Regions from separate parts of the Mumia spirodelae genome, predicted to be linked through region 1. Evidence: riboswitches for the same ligand, from Rfam matches in the RefSeq annotation. Region 1 holds a riboswitch; the other holds the start of a gene.
What was found. A riboswitch is a leader RNA that binds a small molecule or an ion and turns the genes downstream of it on or off. The one in region 1 is predicted to bind thiamine pyrophosphate.
Positions count from the first base shown of each region.

Region 2: another riboswitch for thiamine pyrophosphate. It lies ahead of thiM (hydroxyethylthiazole kinase); the one in region 1 lies ahead of ACQSSQ_RS14415 (ECF transporter S component).

Region 1 is NZ_JBODSD010000002.1:1,057,356-1,063,006, reverse strand. Features, by position in the region: gene ACQSSQ_RS14445 (polyamine ABC transporter substrate-binding protein) at 1-984, shown strand, start outside; gene ACQSSQ_RS14440 (ABC transporter permease) at 981-1,889, shown strand; gene ACQSSQ_RS14435 (ABC transporter permease) at 1,886-2,755, shown strand; gene ACQSSQ_RS14430 (cupin domain-containing protein) at 2,761-3,105, shown strand; gene ACQSSQ_RS14425 (GDSL-type esterase/lipase family protein) at 3,189-3,908, shown strand; gene ACQSSQ_RS14420 (ankyrin repeat domain-containing protein) at 3,919-4,299, shown strand; TPP riboswitch at 4,316-4,436, shown strand; gene ACQSSQ_RS14415 (ECF transporter S component) at 4,426-5,064, shown strand; gene ACQSSQ_RS14410 (ABC transporter ATP-binding protein) at 5,061-5,651, shown strand, end outside.
Region 2 is NZ_JBODSD010000004.1:429,119-434,769, forward strand. Features, by position in the region: gene thiD (bifunctional hydroxymethylpyrimidine kinase/phosphomethylpyrimidine kinase) at 1-687, opposite strand, end outside; gene thiE (thiamine phosphate synthase) at 684-1,352, opposite strand; gene thiM (hydroxyethylthiazole kinase) at 1,352-2,143, opposite strand; TPP riboswitch at 2,132-2,223, opposite strand; gene ilvC (ketol-acid reductoisomerase) at 2,598-3,626, opposite strand; gene ilvN (acetolactate synthase small subunit) at 3,708-4,244, opposite strand; gene ACQSSQ_RS19970 (acetolactate synthase large subunit) at 4,250-5,651, opposite strand, start outside.

The DNA.
Region 1 (5,651 bases):
CTCAACGTCTACTCGTGGGGCGACTACGAGAGCCCGGACAACATCCGCGCGTTCCGCGACGCCCACGACATCACCGTCCAGGTCGACAGCTTCGCCTCCAACGAGGAGATGATCGCCAAGATCGGCGCGAGCCGCGGGACCAGCGGGTACGACGTGCTCGTCCCGTCCGGCCAGTTCGTCCCGATGATGGTGGCGAACGACCTCCTGTCTCCGCTGGACCACAGCCTGGTGCCCAACATCGCCCATCTCGAGAAGGCGTTCACCAACCAGCCCTGGGACCCGGGCAACACCCACGCGGTCCCGAAGGCCTGGGGGACGACCGGCTTCGCGTACGACACGACCAAGATCGACGGGAGTCCCCGCTCCTGGCGCGACTTCCTCGACGTGGCCGCCGGCCAGGCGAGCGGCTCCGTGTCGCTCCTCGACGACCCGTGGGAGGTGTCGTCGATCTACTTCGGCGCGGAGGGGATCGACCCGAACACGACCGACCCGAAGGCGCTCGACGCGGCGGAGGGGTACCTGACGACCGAGCTCGCCCCGCACGTGCGCGCATTCAACTCGGCACCGACGCAGAGCATCGTCCAGAACGAGCTCGCGCTGCTGCAGATGTACAACGGCGACGCGCGGCTCGCCTTCACCGAGTCCGACGAGCCCGACCGGTGGCGCTTCGTCTACCCGACGCCGACCGCGAACCTGTGGGTCGACACCTGGGCGATCGCGCGCGGCGCGCAGCACGTCGACGCCGCCCACGCGTTCATCGACTTCATGCTCGACCCCGAGACCGCCATCGGCGAGGTGGACTGGAACGGCTACCCGACCGGGATCACCGGCCAGCGGGCGCTCGCCGAGGAGTGGGAGCTGGAGATGCTCGACCTGATCTTCCCTCCGGACGACGTGGTCTCGCGGCTCACGCCGGCCGAGCTGACCGACGCGCAGGACCGCCTGACCGCGATCCTCGAGCAGGTCCAGGCGAAGGCGGGGTGACGGCGTTGTCCCGACTCCGTCCCCGCGCGACCAGCGCCTGGCTCTCCTTTCCGGTGTGGGCATGGCTGGCGTTCTTCGTGTTCACGCCGCTCGCTCTCGTCGTCTGGTACTCCTTCGGCTACAAGCCCGACCTCTTCACCGCGGTCTCGACCGACCAGCTCTCGTTCGACCGGTACGGCGAGGTGCTCGACGGCGTCTTCATGTCGACCTTCTGGGCGACGCTGCGGATCGCCGGGACCGGCACGCTGCTGTGCCTGCTTCTGGGCGTCCCGTTCGCGTACTGGATGGCGGTCAAGGTCGACCCGCGATGGCGCCCGCTCCTGCTGGCGCTCGTGCTCGTGCCGTTCTGGACGAACTTCCTGGTCCGGACCCTCGGCTGGCAGATCATCCTGTCGCCGAACGGCATGGCCTCGGACGCGCTCCAGTGGCTCGGCGTCCTGAACGGACCGCTCGACGTCCTCTACACACGCGGGGCGGTCCAGCTCGGCGTCGTCTACAACTACCTGCCGCTGATGATCCTGCCGCTCTACGTCGTGTTCGAGCGGCTCGACCCGAGCCAGCGGGAGGCGAGCCGCGACCTCGGGGCCGGACGGTGGAGGACGTTCTTCTCGGTCACCGTCCCCGACGCGCTCCCCGGGATCGCGTCGGGATGCCTCCTGGTGTTCATCCCGCTGATGGGCGACTACCTCACGGCATCGGTGCTCGGCGGTGCGCGCGGGACGATGATCGGCCAGGTCGTCGCACGCCAGTTCACCTCGGCCCAGAACTGGGCGCTCGGGGCGGCGATGGCGGTGACGCTGATGGCGTTCGTGCTCCTGACGGTCGTGCTCGCCGCAGCGGTGTTCCTCCTCGTCCGGACGATCGTCCGACGAGCCCGCCACCTGGACCTGGAGGTGACGCCGTGAGCACCGTCCGTCGTACGCGGCAGCGCCGCGATCCCGTGAACGTCGCGCTCGCGGTGCTGGGCGTGCTCGTCTTCGTGTTCCTCTTCCTGCCGATCCTGGTGATCGTCGTCTACTCGTTCAACACCGGGCGGCTGCTCGGGGCGTGGGACAGCTTCGGGTTCGACGCGTACACGCGGGCCTGGAACAACCCCGTCATCGGTGACGCCGTCCGTACGTCGCTGGTCGCGGGCGTACTCGCGTCGCTGGTGTCCACCGTGCTCGGGACGGTCGGCGGCGTCGCGCTCGCCCGAGCCCGTCCCGGCGCACGCTGGGCGGCGCTGCTGACGGCGCTGCTCGCGGTCACGCTGATCACGCCGGAGGTCATCGACGGCATCTCGATCCTGCCGTGGCTCGTCACGCTGGGGACCGACGGCGGCGTCGCGGTCGTCAACAACGGCATGGTGCGGCTCGTGATCGTGCACACGTCGCTCGCGCTCGCGGTGGTCACGTTCATCGTGCGGGCGCGGATGCGGGGCATGGACGAGCAGATCGAGGAGGCGGCGGCCGACCTGTACGCGACCCCGTGGAACAGGTTCCGTCAGGTCACGCTGCCGCTGGCGTGGCCGGGCATCTTCGCCGGCGCCCTGATGGCGTTCACGCTCAGCCTCGACAACACCATCGTGGCGTCGTTCGTCCAGGTGCCGGGCTACACGCCGTGGCCGGTCTACGTCTTCGGCTCGCTCAAGGTCGGCCTGCGCCCGGAGATTGCCGCGGTGTCGACGGTGCTGCTCCTCCTGACGCTGGCCGCGCTCGCCGTGGTGTGGGCGGTGCTCCGGCGCTCCGGCGACGACAACGCCGCCGTCGCCTCGACCTTCACGGGCGGGTGAGACCGGTGACGCGCGCACAGGACAGGCTGCTGTCGGGCGACGTCGGCACGCACCCGCTCGACGCGGGCGAGCTCGACCCGGCGGACGTCGTGGCCGGGACACCGTCGGTCGCATCCCGCACGCTCTCGACCCTCGGCGACACCGAGGTCGGCCTCTGGGAGATCACCACGGGGACCGTGCGCGACACCGAGGTGGACGAGGTGTTCGTGGTGCTCTCCGGCGACGCGACGGTGCGGTTCGACGACGGCAGCACGCTCGTCCTCGGTCCGGGCGTCGCCGTGCGCCTGCACGCGGGCGACCGGACGGTGTGGGAGGTCCGCGAGACGCTCCGGAAGGTCTACGTGGCGTAGCCCTGCGTCACGAATCGGCATCGGACGGGACGATTCCTCCGAATTCGTTCGTACGGCGCGCGTCTGCGGGCGACCATGGTCCGGTGAGGATCCCAGGGGCGCCCCGGCTGCGCGTGCTCGACACGCGTCGGCGTACCCGTCTCGCCGCGGCGCTGGTCCTCGCGCTGGTCGCCGTCGCGCTCGTCGTCGAGATCGGTGGCGACGCGAGCGGCGCCGAGGGAGAGCGCTGCGCGAGCTTCGCCGCCGCGTCGCAGGCGCGCCGTGCCGCACCGGTCGCGAAGACCGGGCAGGACCTCGTCGTGATCGGCGACTCGTGGGCCGCCGGCCTCGGGCTCGACGACCCCGGCCGCTCGTGGACGTCGCGGCTGGACGGTCGCGTCCACGTCGACGCGTTCTCCGGCTCCGGCTTCAGCCGGCACGCGAGCCCGTGCTCCGGCGCGTGGTTCGCCGCGCGGGCGCCGCGGGCGGTGGCGGCAGGTGCCGACCTCGTGCTCGTGGAGGGCGGCCTCAACGACGTGGACCAGTCCGACGCCGCGCTGCGGGCCGGGTTCGCCCGGGTGATGCGCGCGGTCCAAGGGCCGCCGGTCGTCGTGGTCGGACCGGCCGCCGCGCCGGCTCGCGAGGCGGGCGCCCGGCGGGTGGACGCCGTGCTGGCCACCCTGGCGAGCGAGGCCGGCGCCGCGTACGTCTCGACCGTCGGGCTCGACCTCGACTACCTCGAGGACGGACTGCACCTCACCCTCGACGGCCACCGCGAGCTCGGTGACTTCGTGGCCCGGAGCCTGGCGGAGCTGGCCGGGTAAGGTCACCCTCATGAGCGAGAGCCAGCCCGATCCCGAGGCCGTCGCGCCCGAGCAACGGCTGTTCGACATGGCGCGCGACGGCGACGCCGACACGTTGATGGCCCAGGTCGAGGCGGGGGTCCCGGTCGACCTCACCGACGACGCCGGCAACACGCTCCTCCTGCTCGCCGCCTACCACGGTCACGCCGACATCGTGCAGCGCCTCGTGGACGCCGGGGCCGACCCGAACCGGCTCAACGACCGCGGGCAGGGCGCGCTGGCGGGGGCGATCTTCAAGGCCGAGGAGCTCGTGGTCTCGGTGCTCCTCGGCGCCGGTGCCGACCCCGACATCGGGACGCCGTCCGCGCGGGCCACCGCAGCGATGTTCGGGCGGGAGAGCCTGCTCACCTGACGGCGGGATAGAGTCGGGAGAACGACAGGGGAGCGCACGGTGCCGGACGGCACAGCGCGCTGAGAGTGCGGAAGAGCCGCAGACCCTCCGAACCTGCTCCGGTTAGCACCGGCGAAGGGAGTCATCATGGCTGCTGCCATCCGTCCAACCACGTCCACGACCCGCTACCGCACCATCGACCTCGTCACGGTGGCGATGCTCGGCGTCGCGATCGGCGTCGTCTTCTGGGGCTGGAACCAGCTCTTCGCCGTGGTCAGCGGCACGGCGCTGTTCACGTTCCCCCCGAGCGCCGGCCTGATCTCCGGCGTCTGGCTGATCGGCGGGGTCGTGGGCGGCCTCGTCGTCCGCAAGCCGGGGGCCGCCCTGGGCACCGAGCTCGTCGCCGCCGTCGTGTCCGCCCTGCTGGGCAACCAGTGGGGGATGTCGGTCGTCGTCTCGGGGCTCATCCAGGGCGCCGGGGCCGAGCTCGTGTTCGCGCTGCTGCTCTACCGGCGGTGGGGCGTCGTCGCGGCCGCGGCGGCCGGTGCGCTCGCCGGGGCGGCGGAGGCCGTCTACGAGTGGTTCGCCTACTACGCGGACTGGTCGTTCGGCTACCAGCTCGTCTACCTCGCGTTCTACGTCGTGTCCGGTGCCGTCGTGGCCGGGGCCGGCGGCTGGGCCCTCGTCCGGGGGCTCGCGTCGACCGGCGCGCTCGACGCGTTCGGACCCGGGCGCGAGCACCACGACCGTGCGGCGTCGCCCTCGCGCGACGCCTCGCGGGCGTGACCGGCTCCTTCACCCTCCGAGGCTTCGGCTGGCGCCCGCTCGGACGTCGTGAGCCCGTCGTTGCCGGGCTCGACCTGCGCGTCGAGCCCGGCGAGCGCGTGCTGCTCGCGGGACCGTCCGGCGCGGGCAAGTCGACGGTTCTCCGCGCCGCCGCCGGCGTGCTCGCCTCGACCGGAGACGGCGACGTGCTCGGCGAGGTGTGGGCCGAGGGACGGGTCGGGCTGCTCCTGCAGAACCCGGGCGACGCGGTCGTCGCCGAGCGGGTCGGGCGCGACGTCGCCTTCGGGCTGGAGAACGCGCACGTCCCGCGGGAGGAGATCTGGCCCCGCGTGCGCGAGGCGCTGGACGCCGTGCGCCTCCCGTACGGCACCGGCCACGCGACGTCGGCGCTCTCCGGTGGCGAGCTGCAGCGGCTCGCCCTTGCCGGCGTGGTCGCGTCGCGGGCCGACCTGCTCCTCCTCGACGAGCCGACGTCGATGCTCGACGACGTCAACGCCGACGCGGTCCGCCGGTGCGTGGCCGACGTCGTCGCCGCGACCGGAGCGACGCTGGTCGTCGTCGAGCACCGGCTCGAGCCGTGGCTCGCC
Region 2 (5,651 bases), on a different contig from region 1:
CAGGGGCATCCCGAGCGCGATGCCCGAGGCGATCGCCGACGAGAGCGTGCAGCCGGTGCCGTGCGTGTTCGGGGTGTCGATCCGAGGCGCCGCGAACACGCGCACACCGTCGTCGTCGGCCAGGACGTCGACGCTCTCCGGACCGCCGAGGTGGCCGCCCTTCACCAGCACCGCGGCAGCGCCCACCTCGCGCAGACCGAGAGCGACGTCCTCCAGCGCCTCCGCGTCCTTCGCCGGCTCCGCCCGGCCGAGCACGGCTGCCTCGGGCACGTTGGGCGTGATGACGGTCGCCAGCGGCAGCAGCGTCGTACGGATCGCGTCCACCGTGTCCTCCGGCACGAGCCGGTCGCCCGACGTCGCCACCATCACCGGGTCGAGGACCACCGGCACGTCGTGCCGCGCGAGCACCTCGGCGATGGCGCCCACGACGTCGGCGGTGCCGAGCATGCCGATCTTGATCGCGCCCACGTCGAGGTCGTCGAGCACGGCGCGCACCTGGTCGGCCACGAACGACGGCGGGACGGCGTGGATGCCGGTGACGCCACGCGTGTTCTGGACGGTCAGGGCGGTGAGCGCGGCAGCGCCGTACACGCCGAGCGCGCCCGCCGTCTTGAGGTCGGCCTGGATGCCCGCTCCCCCCGACGGGTCGGACCCCGCGATCGAGAGCATGACGGGAAGGCTGTTCACGAGGAACCTCCTGTCCGGGCCGCGAGTGCGGTGTCGACCTGGGCACGCAGCCTCCGCGCCGCGGCCCCCGGATCGGGTGCCGAGCAGATCGCCGACACGACGCACACCCCGTCCGCTCCGGCGGCGACGACGGACGCCGCGTTGTCCGCGTTGATGCCACCGATCGCGACCAGCGGCAGGGTGGCCGGGATCGCGTCGCGCAGGCGGCGTACGCCGTCCAGGCCCCACGGCGCCGTGGTGTCGGTCTTCGTCGGCGTGGGCCACACCGGGCTGACCGCGAGATAGCTGCACGCCGCCAGCGCCGCCGCGTCGTCGAGCTGCGCCAGGTCGTGCAGCGACCAGCCGACCGCCACGTCGTCGCCGAGCACCGCGCGCACGTCGGCCGGATGGAGGTCGTCGGGCCCGACGTGGAGCCCCGCACCGGGGAGCGCCCGCGCCACCTCGAGGTCGTCGTTGACGAGGAACGTCGCGCCGGTCCCGCCGATCCGCTCGACGATACGCGACCCCATTCGGACGAGACCGTCACGCGAAGCCGTCTTGTCGCGCAGCTGGACCGTCGTGACGCCGCCGGCGACCGCGTCCGCCACCACGTCGACCAGGTCGGCCTCCCTCGGCACGTCACCCGTGACGAGGTAGAGACGCAGGTCGCTCGGGCGTCCGGACATCAGCGGGAGACGACGGCGGCGACGGCGTCCGAGGACAGCGTCGAGAGGGCGTCCAGGAGGCGCCAGCGCAGCGACCCGGGACCCTCGGCGAGCGGGGCCGCCTGCTCGACCGCCGCGGTGAGGATCGCCAGGGCGCTCGCGGACGCCTCGAACGCGTCGTCGTGGACGGCGCAGGCGGCGGCGACCAGGGCGCTCGCCGAGCAGCCCAGCGCCGTGATCATCGGAGCGCGGGCGTCGCCGCCGCGGATCTCCGCGGTGCGGGTGCCGTCGGTGACGACGTCCACGGCCCCCGTCATGGCGACGACGGTCTCGAGCTTGGAGGCCAACGCCTCGGCGTCGGTCCGCACCTCGGCGGTGTCGGCGTCGGCGTCGACGCCGCGACCGGCGCCGGTGGCCGTCGCGATCGCGAGGATCTCGCTGGCGTTCCCGCGGATGACCGTCGGCCGCCGCTCGATCAGCGTCGCGACCGTGTCGCGCCGGTACGAGGTGGCGCCGACCGCGACCGGGTCGAGGATCCACGGCTTTCCGGAGGCCGCGGCGACGTCGACGGCCGCCAGCATCCCCTCCACCCACGGCGGGGACAAGGTGCCGATGTTCGCGACGACCGCCTGCGCGATGCCGGCGAACTCCCCCGCCTCGCGAGCGTCGTGCACCATCGCGGGCGACGCACCCGCGGCGTTCAGCAGGTTGGCGGCGATGTCCATCGACACGTAGTTCGTGATCACCTGGACCAGCGGGCCGGACGCCCTGAGCTGGTCGTGGACGTGGACAGCAGTGCGTGGTTCGAGCATCAGGCTCCCTCTCGCCGGTATGACCCGGATCAGGTTCGGCGGGTGTGTTCTCAGCCTCGTGGGCACCCCGGCCTCTCAACTGCTGGTGACGATAACAGAGTGCCGCCGAACCCCTTCCGCAGGTGGCGCCGTGCCCGGTACGGTGCGGGCAGCCCACCCGTCCCCTTCCCCCGAGGGTTACGAATGGAACCGGCTCGTCGCGTCCGTCGTGCCTGGCGCCGCGGAGGTACGCGCGAGGTCTACCTCGCCTCCCGCCGCTGGCTCGCGCGGCTCATCTACCCCGGAGACCTGCCGCGCCCCCGAGAACGACGACGGCGGTGAGCCCGGTCCCCTCGCGATCACCTCGCGTGGGACCAGGCTCACCGCCGCTGCGGGAGCCGAGCGCTACCGCGCCCTACCGACGAGCGCTACCGCGCCCTACCGACGTGGCGCTACCGCGCCCTACCGACGAGCGCTACCGCGCTGCCGTGCCCTCGGTGTAGTCGTCGTCCGAGCTCTTCACCCACGCCATGAGCTTGCGCAGCTCGCGGCCGGTCGCCTCGATCGGGTGCTGCTCGCCCTCGGCGCGCAGCTTCTTGAACTCCGGCGCACCGGCGTCCTGGTCGGCGATGAAGCGCTCGGCGAACGCGCCGTTCTGGATGTCGGCGAGGACGGCCTGCATGTTCTCCTTGACACGCGCGTCCACGACCCGCGGGCCGGAGACGTAGTCGCCGTACTCGGCGGTGTCGGACACCGACCAGCGCTGCTTGGCGATGCCACCCTCGTACATGAGGTCGACGATCAGCTTCAGCTCGTGGAGGCACTCGAAGTACGCGACCTCCGGCTGGTAGCCGGCCTCGGTCAGCGTCTCGAAGCCCGCCTGGACGAGCGCCGACACGCCACCGCAGAGGACGGCCTGCTCACCGAACAGGTCGGTCTCGGTCTCCTCGGTGAAGGTCGTCTTGATGCCGCCGGCACGCAGGCCGCCGATCGCCTTCGCGTACGAGAGCGCGAGCGCCCACGCGTTGCCGGTCGCGTCCTGCTCGACCGCGACGAGCACCGGCACGCCGCGACCCTCGACGTACTCACGACGCACCAGGTGACCCGGGCCCTTCGGCGCGATCATCGCGACGTCGACACCGGCCGGCGGCTTCACGTAGCCGTAGCGGATGTTGAAGCCGTGCCCGAAGATCAGGGCGTCGCCGTCGTTGAGGTTGGGCTCGATCGCCTCGGCGTACAGGCTGCGCTGCGCCGGGTCCGGAGCGAGGACGACGATGACGTCGGCCTCGGCGCACGCCTCGGCCGGGGTGAGCACCCGAAGGCCCTCGTTCTCGGCCTTCGCGCGGCTCTTCGAGCCCTCGGGGAGGCCGACGCGGACGTCGACGCCCGAGTCACGCAGCGACAGCGCGTGGGCGTGGCCCTGGCTGCCGTAGCCGAGGACGGCCACGCTGCGGCCCTGGATGACGCTCAGGTCGGCGTCGTCGTCATAGAACAGCTCAGGCACGGGGTTACTCCTTCTCGTGGTGCCGAGTGGCACCGGTGTGGTGCCGTTGGGTGGGGCGTGCGGCCGTGTTCGACCGTACGCTCAGGCGGTCTGGGTGGATGCGCCGGGGACCGATCGCAGCGTCCGGTCGGTGATCGACCGCCCGCCGCGTCCGATCGCGACACGTCCGGACTGGGCGATCTCGCGGATCCCGAACGGCTCGAGCACCCGCAGCATCGCCCCGAGCTTGCCGGGGTCGCCGGTGGCCTCGATCGTCACCGCGTCGACCGCGACGTCGACGACCTTCGCCCGGAACAGCTGGACGGTCTCGAGGACCTGCCCGCGGGTCTGGGAGTCGGCACGGACCTTGATCAGCATCAGCTCGCGCTCGACCGCGCTGGCCGGCTCGAGCTCGACGATCTTGAGGACGTTGACGAGCTTGTTGAGCTGCTTGGTGACCTGCTCGAGCGGGAGCTCGTCGACGTTCACCACGATCGTCATCCGCGAGATCTCGGGGATCTCCGTCTGGCCGACCGCGAGCGAGTCGATGTTGAAGCCGCGGCGCATGAAGAGGCTCGCGACGCGGGCGAGGACACCGGGGGTGTTCTCGACCAGGACGGACAGGGTGTGCTTGCTCATGCGGCTTACAGCTCCTCGTCGCCGAAGTCGGGCGCCATGTCGCGCGCGATCTGGATCATGTCGTTGCTGACTCCGGCGGGGACCATCGGCCACACCATCGCGTCACGGTGCACCACGAAGTCGATGACGACCGGGACGTCGGTGATCGACATCGCCTTCTCGATGACGTCGTCGAGGTCCTCCGCGCGCTCGCAGCGCAGGCCCACGCACCCGTACGCGTCGGCGAGCTTCACGAAGTCGGGGATGCGGGCGGCGTCGGCGCCGGTCTGCAGGTCGGTGTTGGAGTAGCGGCCCTCGTAGAAGAGCGTCTGCCACTGCCGGACCATGCCCAGCGACGAGTTGTTGATGACGGCGACCTTGATCGGGATACCCTCGAGCGCGCACGTCGCGAGCTCCTGGTTGGTCATCTGGAAGCACCCGTCACCGTCGATCGCCCACACGACCTCGCCGGCCCGGGCGACCTGCGCTCCCATCGCCGCCGGGACGGAGAAGCCCATCGTCCCCATGCCGCCGGAGTTGATCCAGCGCGCGGGGCGCTCGTGCCCGATGAAGTTGGCGGCCCACATCTGGTGCTGGCCGACGCCGGCGGTGTACGTCGCGGTGGGACCCGCGATCTCGCCGATCCGCTGGATCACGCGCTGCGGCGACAGGGTCCCGTCCTCCGGCTCGTCGTACCCGAGCGGGTAGCGCGACGACAGCGCCTGCATCTGCTCGCGCCAGGCCGCGTAGTCGGCGGGGTGCTCGGCGTACTCGGCCTGCAGGGCGACGACGAGGTCGGCGATCACCTCGCGGCAGTCACCGACGATCGGCACGTCGGCGGTGCGGTTCTTGGAGATCTCGGCCGGGTCGATGTCGGCGTGGATGACCTTCGCGCCCGGTGCGAACGACCCGAGGTCACCGGTCACCCGGTCGTCGAACCGGGCGCCGAGCGAGATCAGCAGGTCGCTCTTCTGCAGCGCGCCGACCGCGGCCACCGTGCCGTGCATGCCCGGCATGCCGAGGTGCAGCTCGTGGCTGTCGGGGAACGCCCCCCGCGCCATCAGCGTCGTGACGACCGGGATTCCCGTCATCTCGGCGAGCACCTTGAGCTCGGTCGAGGCGTTGGCCTTCACGACGCCACCACCGACGTACAGGACCGGACGCTCGGCGGCGGCGATCAGGCGCGCCGCCTCACGGACCTGCTTGCCGTGCGGCTTGGTCGTCGGCCGGTAGCCCGGCAGGTGCAGCTCGGTCGGCCACGTGAAGGTGGTCGTGGCCTGCAGCGCGTCCTTGGAGATGTCGACGAGGACCGGGCCGGGTCGCCCCGTCGCGGCGATGTGGAACGCCTCGGCGATCGCGGTGGGGATCTCGTCGGCGTCGGTCACGAGGTAGCTGTGCTTGGTGATCGGCATCGTGATGCCGCGGATG